2 linked regions of the Prochlorococcus marinus str. MIT 1214 genome follow. Each later gene encodes a partner of the first gene's protein in a complex. Links are inferred from orthologs where the notes say so. Each region holds a gene or a part of one and is shown on either strand. Other genes may lie near its edges.

What was found.
Region 2: the proteins of uvrA (region 1) and mfd are in contact, whole or in part, in a crystal structure (PDB 4DFC), measured with the Escherichia coli proteins. The link is inferred for Prochlorococcus marinus str. MIT 1214 from one-to-one orthologs.

What each region holds. Positions count from the first base shown.
Region 1 is NZ_CP114777.1:1,326,553-1,334,501, reverse strand. The notes cover bases 2,914-6,372. They hold uvrA (excinuclease ABC subunit UvrA), read left to right. Parts: upstream 2,914-3,223; coding sequence 3,224-6,172; downstream 6,173-6,372. Other genes in these bases: O5639_RS07460 (HAD family hydrolase), read left to right, coding at 6,371-6,372; O5639_RS07470 (DNA repair protein RecN), read left to right, coding at 2,914-3,178. In the rest of the region: O5639_RS07475 (ABC1 kinase family protein), read right to left, coding at 1-1,416; more of O5639_RS07470, read left to right, coding at 1,493-2,913; more of O5639_RS07460, read left to right, coding at 6,373-7,949. UniProt on the Escherichia coli protein: The UvrABC repair system catalyzes the recognition and processing of DNA lesions. UvrA is an ATPase and a DNA-binding protein. A damage recognition complex composed of 2 UvrA and 2 UvrB subunits scans DNA for abnormalities.
Region 2 is NZ_CP114777.1:378,994-387,525, forward strand. What follows is about bases 1,903-5,944. They hold mfd (transcription-repair coupling factor), read left to right. Parts: upstream 1,903-2,225; coding sequence 2,226-5,744; downstream 5,745-5,944. Other genes in these bases: O5639_RS02010 (hypothetical protein), read left to right, coding at 1,903-2,163; O5639_RS02020 (hypothetical protein), read left to right, coding at 5,762-5,944. In the rest of the region: fmt (methionyl-tRNA formyltransferase), read left to right, coding at 1-694; O5639_RS02005 (TerC family protein), read right to left, coding at 691-1,407; more of O5639_RS02010, read left to right, coding at 1,495-1,902; more of O5639_RS02020, read left to right, coding at 5,945-6,010; O5639_RS02025 (TlpA family protein disulfide reductase), read right to left, coding at 6,018-6,326; O5639_RS02030 (SAM-dependent methyltransferase), read right to left, coding at 6,379-7,029; O5639_RS02035 (DUF4335 domain-containing protein), read right to left, coding at 7,179-7,787; O5639_RS02040 (DUF3038 domain-containing protein), read right to left, coding at 7,797-8,393; O5639_RS02045 (adenine phosphoribosyltransferase), read left to right, coding at 8,475-8,532. UniProt on the Escherichia coli protein: Couples transcription and DNA repair by recognizing RNA polymerase (RNAP) stalled at DNA lesions. Mediates ATP-dependent release of RNAP and its truncated transcript from the DNA, and recruitment of nucleotide excision repair machinery to the damaged site.

The sequences.
Region 1 (7,949 bases):
TCTTTCTAACTTTAGATTGTTTTCATCAAAAAGCATCTCTTTTAAACTATTTCTCAGTTCTGGGTTTTCATCTTCCATGAGTCTTCTTGCAAAATAAGGATATGCTGCTCCTAATATTTTGAAATCTGGATCAACACTAAGTGCTATTCCTTCTAAAGTAATCAAAGATCTAATTATTAGTGCATAATAAGGTGGTAATTTAAAAGGAAATTTATACATTATACTAGACATATCATCTGTTACAGCCTTGAAATCCATTTTATTGACTCCTATCTCTAAAGCAGTACTAAAAACGCTTTCAAAAGCTGGCGCAATGGGTGTTAAATCAACTTCTTCAGAGAGAAAGCCTAGTTGAACAAAATCATACGAAAGCTTATCAAATCTTTTATTTACAAGGTGAACAACAGCTCTAATTAATCCAATTCTAGATTGTTGTGTAATATCACTCATCATACCAAAGTCTAAATAACATAAACGACCATCATCCATAGCTAAGATGTTTCCTGGATGCGGATCAGCGTGAAAAAAACCATGTTCAATTAATTGCTGAAGACTGCAACTTACACCTATTTTTACCATCTCATTTGGATTAATTCCTAAATTTTTGACAGCGTCTATGTTTGTTAATTTTGTGCCATCTATCCATTCCATTGTTAGCACTCTTCTACTTGTAGCCTCTCTATAAATTTTTGGGACTGCAATTTTTTTATTGGCGCTATGAAGCTTCTTAAATTTTTCTGCATTTTTAGCTTCATTAATGTAATCCATTTCCTCAAATATTCTTTTGCCCAGTTCATCTATTAAAGCCACTAAATCACTTCTAATAATCCCAATATTATTCTTAAACCATATAGCTATATTTCTCACTATGTATAGATCTAAAGTTATTTGTTCTCTTAAGCCTGGTCTTTGAATCTTAACAGCAACTTTTTCTCCATTTTTGAGTGTTGCTTTATGTACTTGTCCTAAAGATGCTGCCGAAATTGGTTCCCTATCTATTTCTTGAAAAATGTTTTCTATTTTGTCTTCTAAATCTTGTTCAATGCATGCCATAGCCAGTTTACTTTCAAAACCTGGTAGTTGATCTTGAAGCTGTGCTAGTTCTTCTAAAACTGTTGGAGGAACAATATCTGGTCTGGTAGATAGTGCTTGTCCTGCTTTTATAAATGCTGGTCCTAAATCAACAAGCAGTTGGGTAAATTCTTTGGCTCTAAAAGTTTTTCTCTCGTTTTTTTCTAAGGAACCAATTAACTTTTCCCATCCAACGCCAAGTAAAAACAATCCAATGGGTAATAGTGTCTGCCAAAGCCTGCGAAGTAGACGAATTGGATTTTTTTTGTAGATTGAGTCAATAGCCACCGGGTCATACTCAAGTAGACCTGAGGCTTCAATAAAATCGCTGAGTTCTTCGGCCATTTTGGTATGGCGATGTTCTTACATCCCTTCTAGTTCATTTTACGCCTAATTTGCGTCTTTTTGATTCCTTAGAGTTATGCTAACTAGCCTTCGTTTTCAAAATATAGCTTTATTTGGGAACTTAGAGATAGACTTTGATAAGGGTTTTACCGTTTTTACAGGGCAAACTGGTTCAGGTAAATCAATATTTATTGATACATTGAATGCTCTATTGGCGAATAAAAAAACTTCTCTAGATAATCGATTGGTACCTAAAGGATCTGTTTTTTCATCAATTGAAGGTGTTTTTTCTGTATTGCAGAAGACAAAAGATTGGTTAATCAATCAAGAATTTGATGTTGATGAAGAATTAATTGTGACCAGGGAATGGCGGCTGAAAGATCATAAATATAAATCTAGATTTAGAATTAATGGTGTATTAGTTAATAAAAATCAAATATCAGAATTAAGATCACTTTTGTTTGATTTTACTTTACAAGGTGATACTTACATTTTGAACAACTCATGTTATCAATTAAGTTTATTAGATTCTTTAGGTTTAAAAAAAATTGAAGAATCTATTACTCAAGTAAAGCAAGATTGGAAAATCTGGCATGATTCTAATCTAAGGCTTGAGCAGGTAAGAGATAAAATCTCTGATTCAAAAAAAGAGTTTGAGGAAATGCAGTATATATACAATGATTTAGATAAATTAGATTTAGAAGATCCAGAGGAGGAAGCTAAGCTAGAAACTGATCAGAATCGTTTATCAAATATTTTAAGATTAAAAGAAGGAGTTAAATCTTTATTAATTCGTTTAAATGAAAGCTTAGATGAATATCCATCAATTATAGATCATACTAATTTTTGCATTAATGAATTAAAAACATTGTCTCAAATTGATTCTACTCTAGAACCGATTTTTGATAACTTTTATAGAATAACTAACAATCTCAATGATTTAATTTATCAGATAAATGATTATGAAAAAACATTAGATATTGATCCATCTTTTTTAAATGATTTACAAGTTAGATTATCTACTCTCAAATTTTATCAAACAAAATATCGAAGAAATATAGCAGATCTGATTATCTATAAAAATGAATTAATTAATTGTTTATCTTCTCAAGATGATTCTAATAATATCAATCAACTTTCTTCATTCGAATATAAAAAAAGAATGATTAGAGACAAGTCTAATATAAATTTATCAGTGATAAGAAAAACTATTGCATTAAAATTTGAACATGAATTGATCAATAGTTTGAAAAAATTAGGTATTCCTAATATTCGCTTTAAAGTTGTTTTTGAAGAATGTGAACCAACAAGTAACGGGATTGATAAAGTTACCTTTATGTTTTCAGCAAATCCAGGTCTTCCCTTAGCCCCTCTTGGAGAATCAGCTTCAGGAGGTGAGAAATCTAGGGTTCTTCTTGCAATAAAGTCAATCTTTGCTTCATTTGATCAAACTAATTTATTAATTTTTGATGAAATTGATTCAGGTGTTAGTGGATCAGTTAGTAGTTATGTGGCTAAGTTGCTTAGTGAATTGTCAAAGCATCGACAAGTTTTTTGTGTAACTCATCAACCTTTAATTGCAGCATTTGCTGATAATCATTTTGCTTTAAAAAAGACTATTTTCGAAGGTTGTACCAAGTCCTCTGTCACTAATTTAAAGGAAACCGCAGATAGGCAAAGAGAATTGGCTCTATTGGCTGGGGGTCAAATTGTAGATGCCAATGCCTATGCGGCGAGCTTGCTGGAACACAAAGCTGCATGATGAGCATATTTTTTTATACAATTAGCTATTAATGTTTTTCCCCTAATGGGAATTCAAAAATCTAATCCTAAAAAAAAGACATTAAATCTTGGTTCTTCCAGTGAAGAACTCATAACTATTCGTGGTGCAAGGCAACATAATTTAAAAAATGTTGATTTATCTATTCCAAGAAATAAATTGGTGGTTTTTACAGGTGTCAGTGGCAGTGGTAAAAGTTCTTTAGCGTTTGATACTATTTTTGCTGAAGGTCAAAGGCGATATGTTGAGAGTTTGTCCGCATACGCAAGACAATTTTTAGGTCAAGTTGATAAACCTGATGTTGATTCAATTGAGGGTTTATCTCCAGCAATTTCTATTGATCAAAAATCAACAAGTCATAATCCTCGTTCAACAGTTGGAACCGTCACCGAAATACAAGATTATTTTCGTTTGCTTTTTGGAAGAGCGGGAGAACCTCATTGTCCAGAGTGTGCGAGGCCCATTAAGCCTCAAAGTATTGATGAGATGGTTGATCAAATAAAAACTCTTCCAGAAGGGACACGATATCAACTACTTGCACCTGTTGTTAGAGGTAAAAAAGGAACACATTCAAAATTACTTTCTGGATTGGCTGCAGAAGGATTTGCTCGAGTCAGAATTAACAAAGACGTTAGAGAATTGGCAGATAATATTGAATTAGATAAAAATCAAGTTCATTCTATTGAGGTAGTGGTTGATAGATTGATTGCGAGAGAGGGTATTGAAGAAAGATTAACTGATTCATTAAGTACTACTTTAAAAAGGGGAGATGGCTTAGCAATTGTTGAAGTAGTACCTAAAAAAAATGAAGAACTTCCGAAAGGTATTGATAGGGAAAGATTATTTTCTGAGAACTTTGCTTGTCCTGTTCATGGGGCAGTGATTGAGGAATTATCACCAAGGTTGTTTTCATTTAATAGTCCATATGGAGCATGTCCTGATTGTCATGGCCTTGGTCATTTGAAAAAATTCACCTGTGAGAGAGTTATACCTGATCCATCACTACCAGTTTATGCTGCTGTTGCACCATGGAGTGATAAGGATAATTCATATTATTTTTCATTATTATTTTCAGTTGGTGAGGCATTTGGCTTTGAGATAAAAACTCCTTGGAAAGATTTAAAAGAAGCACAAAAAAATATTTTGTTAAATGGCAGTAAAGAACCTATTTTAATAAAAGTAGATAGTAGATATAAACAAGATTCTGGCTTTAAAAGACCTTTTGAAGGTATTTTACCTATTTTAGAAAGACAGTTGCAGGATGCGAATGGTGAAGCTGTTCGTCAAAAGCTAGAAAAATATCTTGAATTAGTTCCTTGTGCAACCTGTCATGGCAAGAGATTACGTCCTGAAGCGCTTGCTGTAAAACTTGGGCCTTTTGCAATAACTGATCTTACTTCATCTAGTGTGTCTACCACACTTGAGAATGTTGAGGCCTTAATGGGTCTAGAGACAACTAAAAACTCAAAGCAATTACTTTCTAACAAACAAACCAAAATTGGGGAATTAGTTTTAAAAGAAATTCGACTACGTCTTCAATTTCTCTTAGATGTTGGACTTGATTACTTAACTTTAGATAGGCCAGCAATGACGTTGTCTGGTGGGGAAGCGCAACGAATACGACTTGCTACCCAAATAGGTGCAGGTTTAACAGGAGTTCTTTATGTGTTAGATGAGCCTAGTATTGGACTACATCAAAGAGATAATGATCGATTATTATCTACTTTAAAAAAATTACGTGATCTAGGTAATACGTTGGTTGTTGTTGAACATGACGAAGATACAATAAGAGCAGCTGATCATTTGGTTGATATTGGACCTGGTGCTGGTGTTCATGGCGGCGAAATTATTGCTGAAGGATCTTTAGATAGTTTGCTGAATGCAAAAGAATCATTGACTGGTGCTTATCTTAGTGGGCGTTCATCTATTCCTACGCCTGCTACCAGAAGAGATTCGGTACAAAGAAAATTACGTTTGATTGATTGTAATAAAAATAATCTAAAAAATGTTTCTGTAGATTTTCCATTAGGTAGGTTGGTTGCTGTTACTGGAGTAAGTGGTAGTGGTAAAAGTACTTTAATTAATGAATTACTCCATCCTGCTTTAAACCACTCTTTAGGTTTAAAAGTTCCTTTTCCAAAAGGTTTAAAAGAACTGAAAGGTATTAAATCTATTGATAAGGTTATTGTTATAGATCAATCTCCAATTGGTAGAACACCAAGATCTAATACGGCTACTTATACCGGTGCATTTGATCCTATACGCCAACTTTTTGCAACTTCTGTCGAAGCAAAAGCGAGAGGATATCAAGCAGGTCAATTTAGTTTTAATGTTAAAGGTGGAAGATGTGAAGCTTGTCGTGGTCAAGGTGTAAATGTAATTGAAATGAATTTTCTTCCTGATGTTTATGTTCAATGTGATGTATGTAAAGGAGCTCGCTTTAACCGAGAAACATTACAAGTCAAATATAAGAATTATTCGATTTCTGATGTATTAGAAATGACTGTTGAACAAGCAGTTGATGTTTTTTCTGCAATACCTCAAGCTGCAGATCGATTAAGAACACTTTTAGATGTTGGTCTTGGATATATTAAGCTTGGCCAGCCGGCTCCAACTTTATCTGGAGGAGAAGCTCAAAGAGTCAAACTCGCTACTGAGTTATCTAGAAGAGCTACTGGTAAAACTCTTTATTTAATTGATGAACCTACCACTGGTTTAAGTTTTTATGATGTTCATAAATTAATGGATGTAATCCAGAGATTGGTAGATAAGGGAAACTCAATTATTGTTATTGAGCATAATTTGGATGTTATTAGATGTTCAGATTGGATTATTGATATGGGGCCTGAAGGCGGGAACCGAGGAGGAGAGATTATTGCTATGGGAACTCCTGAAGAAGTTGCGCGAGACTCCAAGAGTCATACGGGAAATTATTTAAAAAAAGTTTTGGAAAATCATCCTCCCAAAAAAGTTTGAATATTTTTGAATTTTTGTACATATTACTTAACCTTGATGATTTATTTATCTGGATTTTGATTTAAAAATGACCAAAAAACCTAGTTATAGACTTAAGATTAAAAATTCATTCCTCCCCTAAAAAAAATATTATTCTTTCTTTAGATTTAGTACTCATAAAATCAATTATTTATCCAACATCTTGAATAAGTATTCCACTTGGGATTAAAACTTCTACATTTAAATTTGCATGGTTTAATCCGCTCACATGATCTTGAATTGGGTAGAGATTCAGATACAGGTGGACAAACTTTATACGTTTTAGAACTAGTTAAAGGACTTGCGTCAAGACCAGAAGTTGAAAAAGTTGAACTTATTACCAGATTAATTATTGATAGGAGGGTATCGACTGATTATTCAATCCCTGTAGAAAAGATATCAAATTGTGCTGAAATTATTCGATTACCTTTTGGACCTAAGCGTTATATCAGGAAGGAATTGTTGTGGCCGTATCTAGATGACTTAGCGGATCAAATAGTTGACAGATTACAGAAAAAAAATAGTTTGCCAGATTGGATTCATGCTCATTATGCCGATGCTGGTTATGTTGGAGCATTGGTAAGCAGAAGATTAGGTTTGCCATTGGTTTTTACGGGCCATTCATTGGGTCGGGAAAAACTTAGAAGATTGTTGGCTGCTGGCATAGATCATGATCAAATAGAGCAGACATATTCGATTAGTAAAAGAATTGATGCAGAAGAATTGGCTTTAGCACATTCAAATTTACTCATAACAAGTACTAAGCAGGAATCTGTTGAACAGTACGCGCGTTATGGGCGATATAGCTTAGAAAATGTAGAAATAATTCCCCCAGGCGTTGATTTAAATCGTTTTCATCCAATAGATTCTGATTCAATTGATGAAGAAAAAGAATTAAATAAACTGTTTAAACCTTTTTTGAGAGACTTAAATCTTCCTCCTCTGCTGGCTATATCTAGAGCAGTCAGGAGAAAAAATATTCCTGCGTTGATTGAGACTTATGGACGTTCTTCAATTTTGCAGCAAAGACATAATCTTATTTTAATCTTGGGATGTCGAGAGGATTCACGTCAGCTTGAGAAACAGCAAAGAGAAGTATTTCAGCAAGTTTTTGAATTAGTTGATAAATATAATTTATATGGAAAAGTTGCTTATCCAAAACAACATAGAAGAGAGCAAATTCCTTCAATTTATCGTTGGGCTGCGAATAAAAACGGATTATTTGTTAACCCTGCCTTAACTGAGCCTTTTGGCCTGACACTGTTGGAAGCTGCCGCGTGTGGGTTGCCAATGGTGACTACAGACGACGGTGGCCCAAGGGATATTTTGTCTCGATGTGAAAATGGTCTTCTCGTAGATGTAACTGACTTAGAGGCTTTTCGAGATGGTTTAGAGACTGCTGGTTCCAACACTTCTTTATGGAAAACTTGGAGTAATAACGGAGTGGAAGCAGTAAGCAGGCATTTCAGTTGGGATGCACATGTTTGTAATTACATTGCATTGATGCAGAAGCGTTTGAAATTTCTTGCACCTCGACATTGGTCATTGGGAAATATTAATCAAACAAGTCCTAGCGGTCAAAAACTTTTATTTCTTGATTTAGATAATTATCTTGAGCAAGATAAAGTCTTAAAAAAATTGAAATGGGATTTAAAAGATTATTCATTGAAAAACAACATTAAATTGGGAATTTTAACTGGAAGATCAATTAATGCTGCTCGCTATCGATATACAGAAACACAATTACCCAAACCCGCAG
Region 2 (8,532 bases), 950 kb from region 1 along the record:
TAGTCACGCATCTTTGTTACCTGTTTGGAGAGGAGCGGCACCAATCCAGTGGAGCATTATTAATGATGATGCAACGACAGGTATATGTATTATGTACATGGAAGAAGGGTTAGATACAGGACCCGTTATTGAACAGGAGGTAACGGTGATCAATGATTCAGATAATCTAGAGTTACTTACGAATAGACTTTCGAAAATATCCTCAAAGCTATTAGTTAAAGCACTTGAAAGGATAAGTCATACCAAATGTATTAATAAATCAACAATGCTAGATGAATTAAATGCTGTTGAACAGTCTAAATTAAATGGTAATCCGAGTTATGCAAGGCAAATTAAAAAAGAAGATTATCTAATAAATTGGAACAAGAATGCAAGACAAATCATAAAGAAAATACAAGGGTTATATCCAAATGCATATACTCTATATAAAGGTAAAAGAATAAAAATCCTGGAAGCTACAACAAATATTAATAACGATCAATTGCTTGAAAGTCAAAGTATAGATACTGAACCTACAGAAGATAACATACCAGGAGAAATAACTATGATCGATAAACAGGACGGCATAAAAATAATGACGAATGATTTTCCGATCCAAATTAAATGTGCTCAATTAGAAGGGAAAAAGCCAACAGATAGTTATACTTTTTCGGTTCAATGCAAACTTCGAATTAATAATATATTGGGTAACTAGAGATAATTAATATTATTTATTTTGCTTGAAAAGCCCCATAGAAAAAGGATTAACATAACTAAGAAGAATAAATATTCGGGAACGACTAATTGTGAGAATATTAATTGGAGGATTAACTTTATCCCAATAATGCCAACTGCAATATAACCTGCTTTTTCCAAATTTGTATATATCTCAAGCCATTTAATAAATAACCCAGAAGTAAAACGTAATGCAATAACTCCTATTATTGCGCCTGTTATAACCAATAGAAATTGATCACTTATAGCAACTGCTGCAGTAATACTATCGATAGAAAAAGCTAAATCAGTTACTGATAATAGAAGGATAACTTTTACTATTGAACTTTCAGTCTTTTTATTATTATTATTTTCATTAGTGGAAATTTCATTAATGGAGATAAGCTTTGATATTGATAGAGATATCAAATAAGTACCACCAATAAGTTTTACTGGCCAGAAATCCAGGATGAATTGTGCAGCAAGAATTACAAGTATTCTAAATATTAAAGCAATAAATATCCCTATGTTTAGTGATCTTTTTTGAAGATCTATATTATTTAAGTTCTTTGTTATTGAGGCTAGAGCTACAGCATTATCAGCAGACAATACGAGCTCTAACGAAACAATAATTGGTAAGAGAGGGGCTAGCTCAACCCATCTATCTATACCATCAAGTAAAGGAGTTAAGGATCTGAGAGATGCTGAATCCATTAAATTAAGAAAAAAAGAGCTATTTATTCTGCCTGTTTGGTATATGTTAACTCTAATAATTCTTATTAGGGTAAATTCAGAAGGGTTATGCGAATTGATTCAAAACTTTGCCATATATCCGAGAATAAGGCTGTAGTTCAAGTTATAGGATGGCATAATGACAAAAATCTAGGAAGTGCTTTAGCCGAAGGGCCCACAGTTGAAGTTGCCGAGGACAATGCAATATCAAGACTAAAAAAAAGGTTAAAGTCAGTCACAAATAATGATACATATATAAGTTCAATTAATGAAGAAATAACTAAATCTACATTGAAAGTTCAATTACCAAATAGTAATAAAATTGAGAAAAGTAATGTCAATCATGAACCGAGTGATTGGAGCAACGAATTAACTGCAATTGATTTAGAAATTCAACGTTTAAATTGGAGTCGAGATGATGAAATTAGTTTTCTAGAAAAAAAATTAGGATACAACAATCGAAACAAAATAACTAATTATAGTGATATTGTAAATTATTTAAACCTTTTAAAAAATGAGAACCAGCAAAAACAACATAAGGGTTTTGAAGTAAATATTAATAGTTTAATTGATGAGTCAGATATGATACTTAGGGATCTATCATGGGACAATATACAGGGAAGAGAATATTTACAAAAGGAGTTTAATGTTTCAACTAGGAAAGAACTTAATGAAAAACAATTAATCTCATTTGTTGAAAAGCTTAAATCAATTAGAAGTCAGTATCTACCTCATTAATACTTCTCAATGCGATAAACAAAATGATATAGTAATATGAATATATAAAGTAACGAAGAATAGTGTCTTTAGAGTCAATAGCAAATTATTTAGAAAATCATCAGTTAACAAATGAGTTGATTGTAAGAACAAATAGAGAAGATAGATTAATATTAACTGGAGCATCACGTACAGCAAAAGCATTAATTACAACTTCGCTTGCTAAAAAAGGATCAAAAATATTATTAGTAATAGTACCTACATTAGAAGATGCTACCAGGTGGTTTCCTCTAGTAAATGAATGTGGATGGAGCAAGACATGTTTGTATCCAACGAGCGAAGTATCACCATATGATTCTGTACAAGTAACCTCAGAAATCATATGGGGCCAATTGCAAGTTCTTAGTGATATATTAGAGTTGAAAGAAGATGAAAATATTGCAATAATTGCTACTGAAAGGTCATTGCAACCTCATCTCCCTCCATTTGAATATCTAAAATCAAAGTGTATTAAATTAAATGTAGGGGATGAATTAAACCTACGTGAATTATCTTTAAAATTAAGTGAATCTGGTTATATTAAGTCTAGTAATATTGATCAAGAGGGGACATGGACACGACGTGGAGATATTATTGATATCTATCCTGTTAGTAGTGAACTACCAATTAGATTGGAGTTGTTTGGTGATAAATTAGAGAAGATTAAAGAATTTGATCCAATATCACAACGATCATTGGATCAAATTGATAACGTATGTATTACACCGACAGGTTTTGATCCACTAATCATCGATAAGCTTTTATCAATTAAAGATAAGGATCTATCAATTTTGTTTTCGGATGATGAGTACTCTGAGTTAGTAAATTCTAATTCTTTAGAATCAGCAAAAAAATATTTAGGTGTTGCATTTGATAAGCCTTCATCGTTGCTAGATTATTTAGATGATAGTACATTTATTGTAGTTGATGAAAGGTTACAAGGTTTATCCCATGGAAATGCATGGTATAACATAGTTAATGAAAGTTATACGGAAATTATTACAAATTCAATAGAAAAAAAATCATTACAAGATATTTTTAAACCTAATCTTCATAATAAAATTAATAATATTTATAATTCATTAAATTCTTATCAAGGTTTCGATATAACCGATTTAGATGATACTACAGGAAAAGAAAATGTATTTAATATTTCTAGTAAAGTTCATCAATGGCTTCCTAATCAATATGGTAAAATAAGTCTTTCACTAAAAGACTATATAAGAGATAAATTTTCTATCTGGATAATATCAGCTCAACCTAGTCGTGCAGTTTCTCTCTTAGAAGAACATGAACTTATATCTAAGTTCATACCCAATAATACTGATCTATATGGTATTAAAAGTGTTATTGAAGACAATATACCTGTTGCTATTAAAAATACTAATGAGGGCGAAATTGAAGGGTTTTATCTTCCAGCTTGGAAAATTGCCATAATAACAGATAAGGAATTTTTTGGACAACATAATATTTCTAGTACAGGCTATATAAGAAGAAGAAAGCAGGCGCAGAGTAAAAAAATAGATCCTAATAAAATGAAGCCTGGGGACTACGTAGTTCATAGAAATCATGGTATAGGATTATTTCAGAATATCCAAAAATTAAATATTAATGGTGAATCTAGAGATTATCTTGTAATAAGATATATGGATGGAAAATTAAGTGTTGCTGCAGATCAACTTGGTAGTTTAGGTAGATATAGGAACTCCAATTCAAACACTCCCACAATAAGTAAATTAGGTGGTGCAAATTGGAACAAAATAAAGGCTAAAGCAAAAAAGTCTGTTAAAAAAGTTGCTATTGATTTAATCAAGTTATATGCAGAAAGAAGTAAAGAAAAAGGATTCAAGTTTCCAAATGATGGTCCTTGGCAAAATGAATTAGAGGACTCATTTCCTTATGCATTAACAGCTGATCAAGCGACCGCTACTACTCAAGTCAAATGTGATATGGAAAGTGATAAACCTATGGATAGATTAATTTGTGGTGATGTTGGTTTCGGCAAAACAGAGGTAGCAATAAGGGCAATATTTAAAGCAATTACATCTGGGAAACAAATAGCATTGTTAGCACCAACTACAGTATTATCTCAACAACACTGGAGAACTATTTCTGACCGATTTGCACCTTACCCTATAAAAGTATCATTACTGAATAGATTTAAAACATCTAGTGAAAGAAAACAAATCATAAGTGGCCTTAAAGAAGGAAAAATTGATGCTGTTGTTGGTACACATCAACTCTTAAATAAAAAATTAGTTTATAAGGACTTAGGGCTTCTAGTTATAGATGAAGAGCAACGCTTTGGAGTTAATCAAAAAGAGAAGATAAAAGAATTAAAAAAGAGTGTAGATGTATTAACTCTCTCTGCCACTCCCATTCCAAGGACTCTATACATGAGTCTTTCTGGTGTTCGTGAAATGAGTCTAATTACAACACCACCACCATTACGTAGGCCTATTAAAACTCATTTATCACCAATTGATAATGAAATAATTAGAAGCGCAATATCGCAAGAGATTGATAGAGGTGGCCAGATATTTTATATAGTTCCTAGAATAAAGGGGATTGAGGATGTAGCTGAAAAATTAAAAATAATGATTCCAAATGTTAAATTATTGATTGCTCACGGTCAAATGGAAGAAGGAGAATTAGAAAATGCAATGCTGGCATTTAATGCTGGAGAAGCTGATATTTTACTATGTACAACTATTGTGGAAAGTGGTTTAGATATTCCTCGAGTAAACACTATTTTAATTGAAGATTCACACAAATTTGGTTTATCTCAACTTTACCAATTGAGAGGCAGAGTAGGTCGCAGTGGTGTACAAGCGCATGCATGGTTGTTTTATCCAAGTAATGAGAAATTAAATGAGACTTCCAGGCAACGGTTAAAGGCCATAAAAGAATTTAGTGACTTGGGTAGTGGTTATCAGTTAGCTATGAGGGATATGGAAATTAGGGGCGTTGGAAATATTTTAGGTATTGAACAAAGCGGACAAATGGAATCTATAGGATTTGATTTGTATATGGAATTATTGCAAGAAACTATCGCTGAAATACAAGGACAAGACATTCCAACTGTTGACGATACACAAATAGATTTGCCTGTTACAGCCTTTATACCTGGAGATTGGATTACTGATCCAGATGAAAAAATAAACGCTTATAGATTAGCTAGTCAATGTGAAGATAATGAAGCTTTAGTTCAATTTGCTAGCAATCTGATCGATAGATATGGAGCATTACCAAAGGCAGTTGAATCACTAATAGAAGTAATGAAATTAAAAATAATCGCCAAAAAGTGTGGCTTTTCGAGAATTAAATTGTCAAAACCAAACGTTGAGCTTGAAACAATGATGGATGAGCCAGCTTTTAAGTTATTAAGAAAAGGTTTGGCAAACCATCTTCACGGAAGATTTATATATAAAAAAGGAGCTCGGCATTCAACTGTTACGATTAGAGGTCTTGGTATATTAGACAGCGACAAACTTTTAGATCAACTTACGGAATGGTTAAAATTAATGAATTCTGAAATAAGCACTCAAGAAATCCAATCATAAATTCTAAAAGAAAAGACATGTCAATTTTTCAATTGGTTGAAGAAGACGCTTCTAGATTAAAAAATTGCTATAGTCACCAAAATTTGGTTGTTATTACCTTGGGTGAAGTAATAGAAGTCAGTACTAACCAATATGGGCTAAGTCTTTTTAGCGGCATGATAAGTCTTTTAGCGTTAGGGATCTATACACTTTTGACAGTTGACCCAGGAAATGATGATGATGATTCCGACTCTGGAAGCGGTGGTTTGATGCAACCAGTAAATTAATCTGAAGTCAACCAGAAATTATTTTTGAAAGTCTTTCTCTAAAATCACCCTTAGCAATCCCCCCTTTTAATTCCCCAATAATTTTAAATTCCCCCTCAGGGTTATCAACTAATAGATAGGTCGGCCACCCCATACCTTCTTTTGTAGGATATTGTTTTAATAGTATTGGTCTATATTTTCTATAAACCATTGTATCCTGAAGTTTTACACTTATAAATTCAATACCTAATTCATTTGCAACCTTAGAGTCAAAGAAGCTCATCCTGTGACAAGTACCACAATCCTCAGAACTAAACTTAATTAGAGAATAGGGCATGAATAAATCCTATTGAGAACTAATTCTTATTATAGCTTTTAATAAAAATAGTTCAGTTATTAGACTTATTATTTCTTGCAATAACTGAAAAGAATGGATCACTATCTGCAGAATAAAACCCAAAAACCTTTTTAACTTTTGTTTTTTCATTGAATGTTTTTTCAACCCTCCATCCATTAGCATTAAGAACACTGATAACGTATTCAATTCTTTTTTGCTCTGATGAATAAGTCCAGATATTTGGAGCCTTGGTCCAGAATGCTCGATTAGTGAATGAGATTATCAATAATGAATCAGACTTGATAATCCTTGATAGTTCTAATGCAACTCTTTCAGGATATTGAAGGTATTGCCATCCTGCAACAATTAATCCAATATCAATGGAAGAATCTTCAATAGGGATATTTTGTGTCTTATTTAAATTTTGCACCCAGAAATTATCAAGTCTTTTATTAGAGATTAACTCAGCTTCATTCATTCCATGACCAATAACTTTTTTATATCTAATATTTGATGGTAAATGGCTTACCCAACTACTCATTAAATCTAAAATCACATGGTGATCACATAAATACTCTGAGTATAAATTCGTAAGTCTTGATCTAAATGGCTCACTGAGGTGATGAACGTATCTAGGCTGTTGATAAAAGATATGATCATCAGCAATATCGATTTTCGCTCTATCATAAATAGACAGTTTCATATAAACATAGATTTATGATAATTTTAGAAGATTTTTAATTTATTGGCGAATAAAAGAAAACTTTTTTGAAAAATATAAAATATTATATAATCAATCAATAAAATCATTGATAATTATTTTTATAATATTTAGTTGCTATTAATTTCATATTATTCAGTTTGCGTAAATGAGGGTTGAGAGTTATTAGTGTTCTCTCTTAACTCTATCTTATTATTTGTAGGAATAAATAATAACAGACTACTAGTAAATATAAAAATAATAAGAGCATAATAGAAATTAGAATTATTCTTAGAAACAGGTAAACTATTTCGTATAAGTTTCTTGGTAAAAGGTTTATCTTGATTTATGTTCCATCTAATATTAAATCTAGGATCATATCTTAAGAGATCGAAACATCTTGTTAAGTCTGACAATTCAGAATCATCTAAAATAATTTCTAAAGGCGAAACCCCCTTCTTTGTGCTTTTAAGTATTAATTTGTGACTAATACCGAAAGGAGATAGTGTCACAATTTTCTTATTAGATATGAATGTTTTACGAATTCCAGAGATATATGATCTTGAATATTTAAGTATTACTTGCATCAAATCATCAAGATGTTCCTTCTCTCCTTCTAACAGAGGTGAACCAATGATGTTCAATGTCCATGAAGATAGAATTCCTATAGTCTCTTCTGAATCTCCGTTTGAAACATCTGGCATCCCTGATAGTTCAAGGGAAGAAGAGTCTTGATCAAATCTATAAGTTAAATTAATCATTTATAAATACTATGATTGATAATACAATGATGCTTTTAATCGATTAGCCCCCGCCTTTCCACAGGATAGAGAGAGTATGACTAATAGATGTCTAAAAAATTCATTATTATCTTCGCTTAGTAAGGTGGAAATAAAACTACGTTGTATATTCATCCTTTCACGAATAAGTGACTTAAGACGTGAACTAAATAAATCCCATCTCTCTTTATTAAGTGTCTGTGATTCTTTTGAGGATAGTAATTGCCTAATAAGTGGATAAAGATTTTCGGCCATGCAAGATATAAGTTCAATAATGGAATCAATCTGTTCGGATGATAGAGATGTAAATGAATATGTATTCCTCAATGGGTTTGAACATCTCATTTTCCAAAATTCAACTCTACTTGAGTACTGATCAGGCAATCCAATATCTTTGGCCTTCAATAATAGGGAATCCGAAGCATTGATTTGCAGTGTTTCTATAACTAATATCAAAAAATCAAGTTTCCTCGGAGTATCACCAGAGATTACGCAATTTACAAAAGTCTTAGCTGAAGAAATGTTTTTATACTTTGAGCCACTATCAAGGTATTTATTCTGCTCAGCAACATAATTGGATTTGATCATACTTTAAATAATGACAGGACTTGGATGATTGGCTAGCTTTATTGTTAGTTTTATAAAACCGCACACCAATATTTGTAAAGAATGGAAAACTTAAAAAAATATATAAATGAAATAAAAGATTTTCCAAAAGAAGGAATTA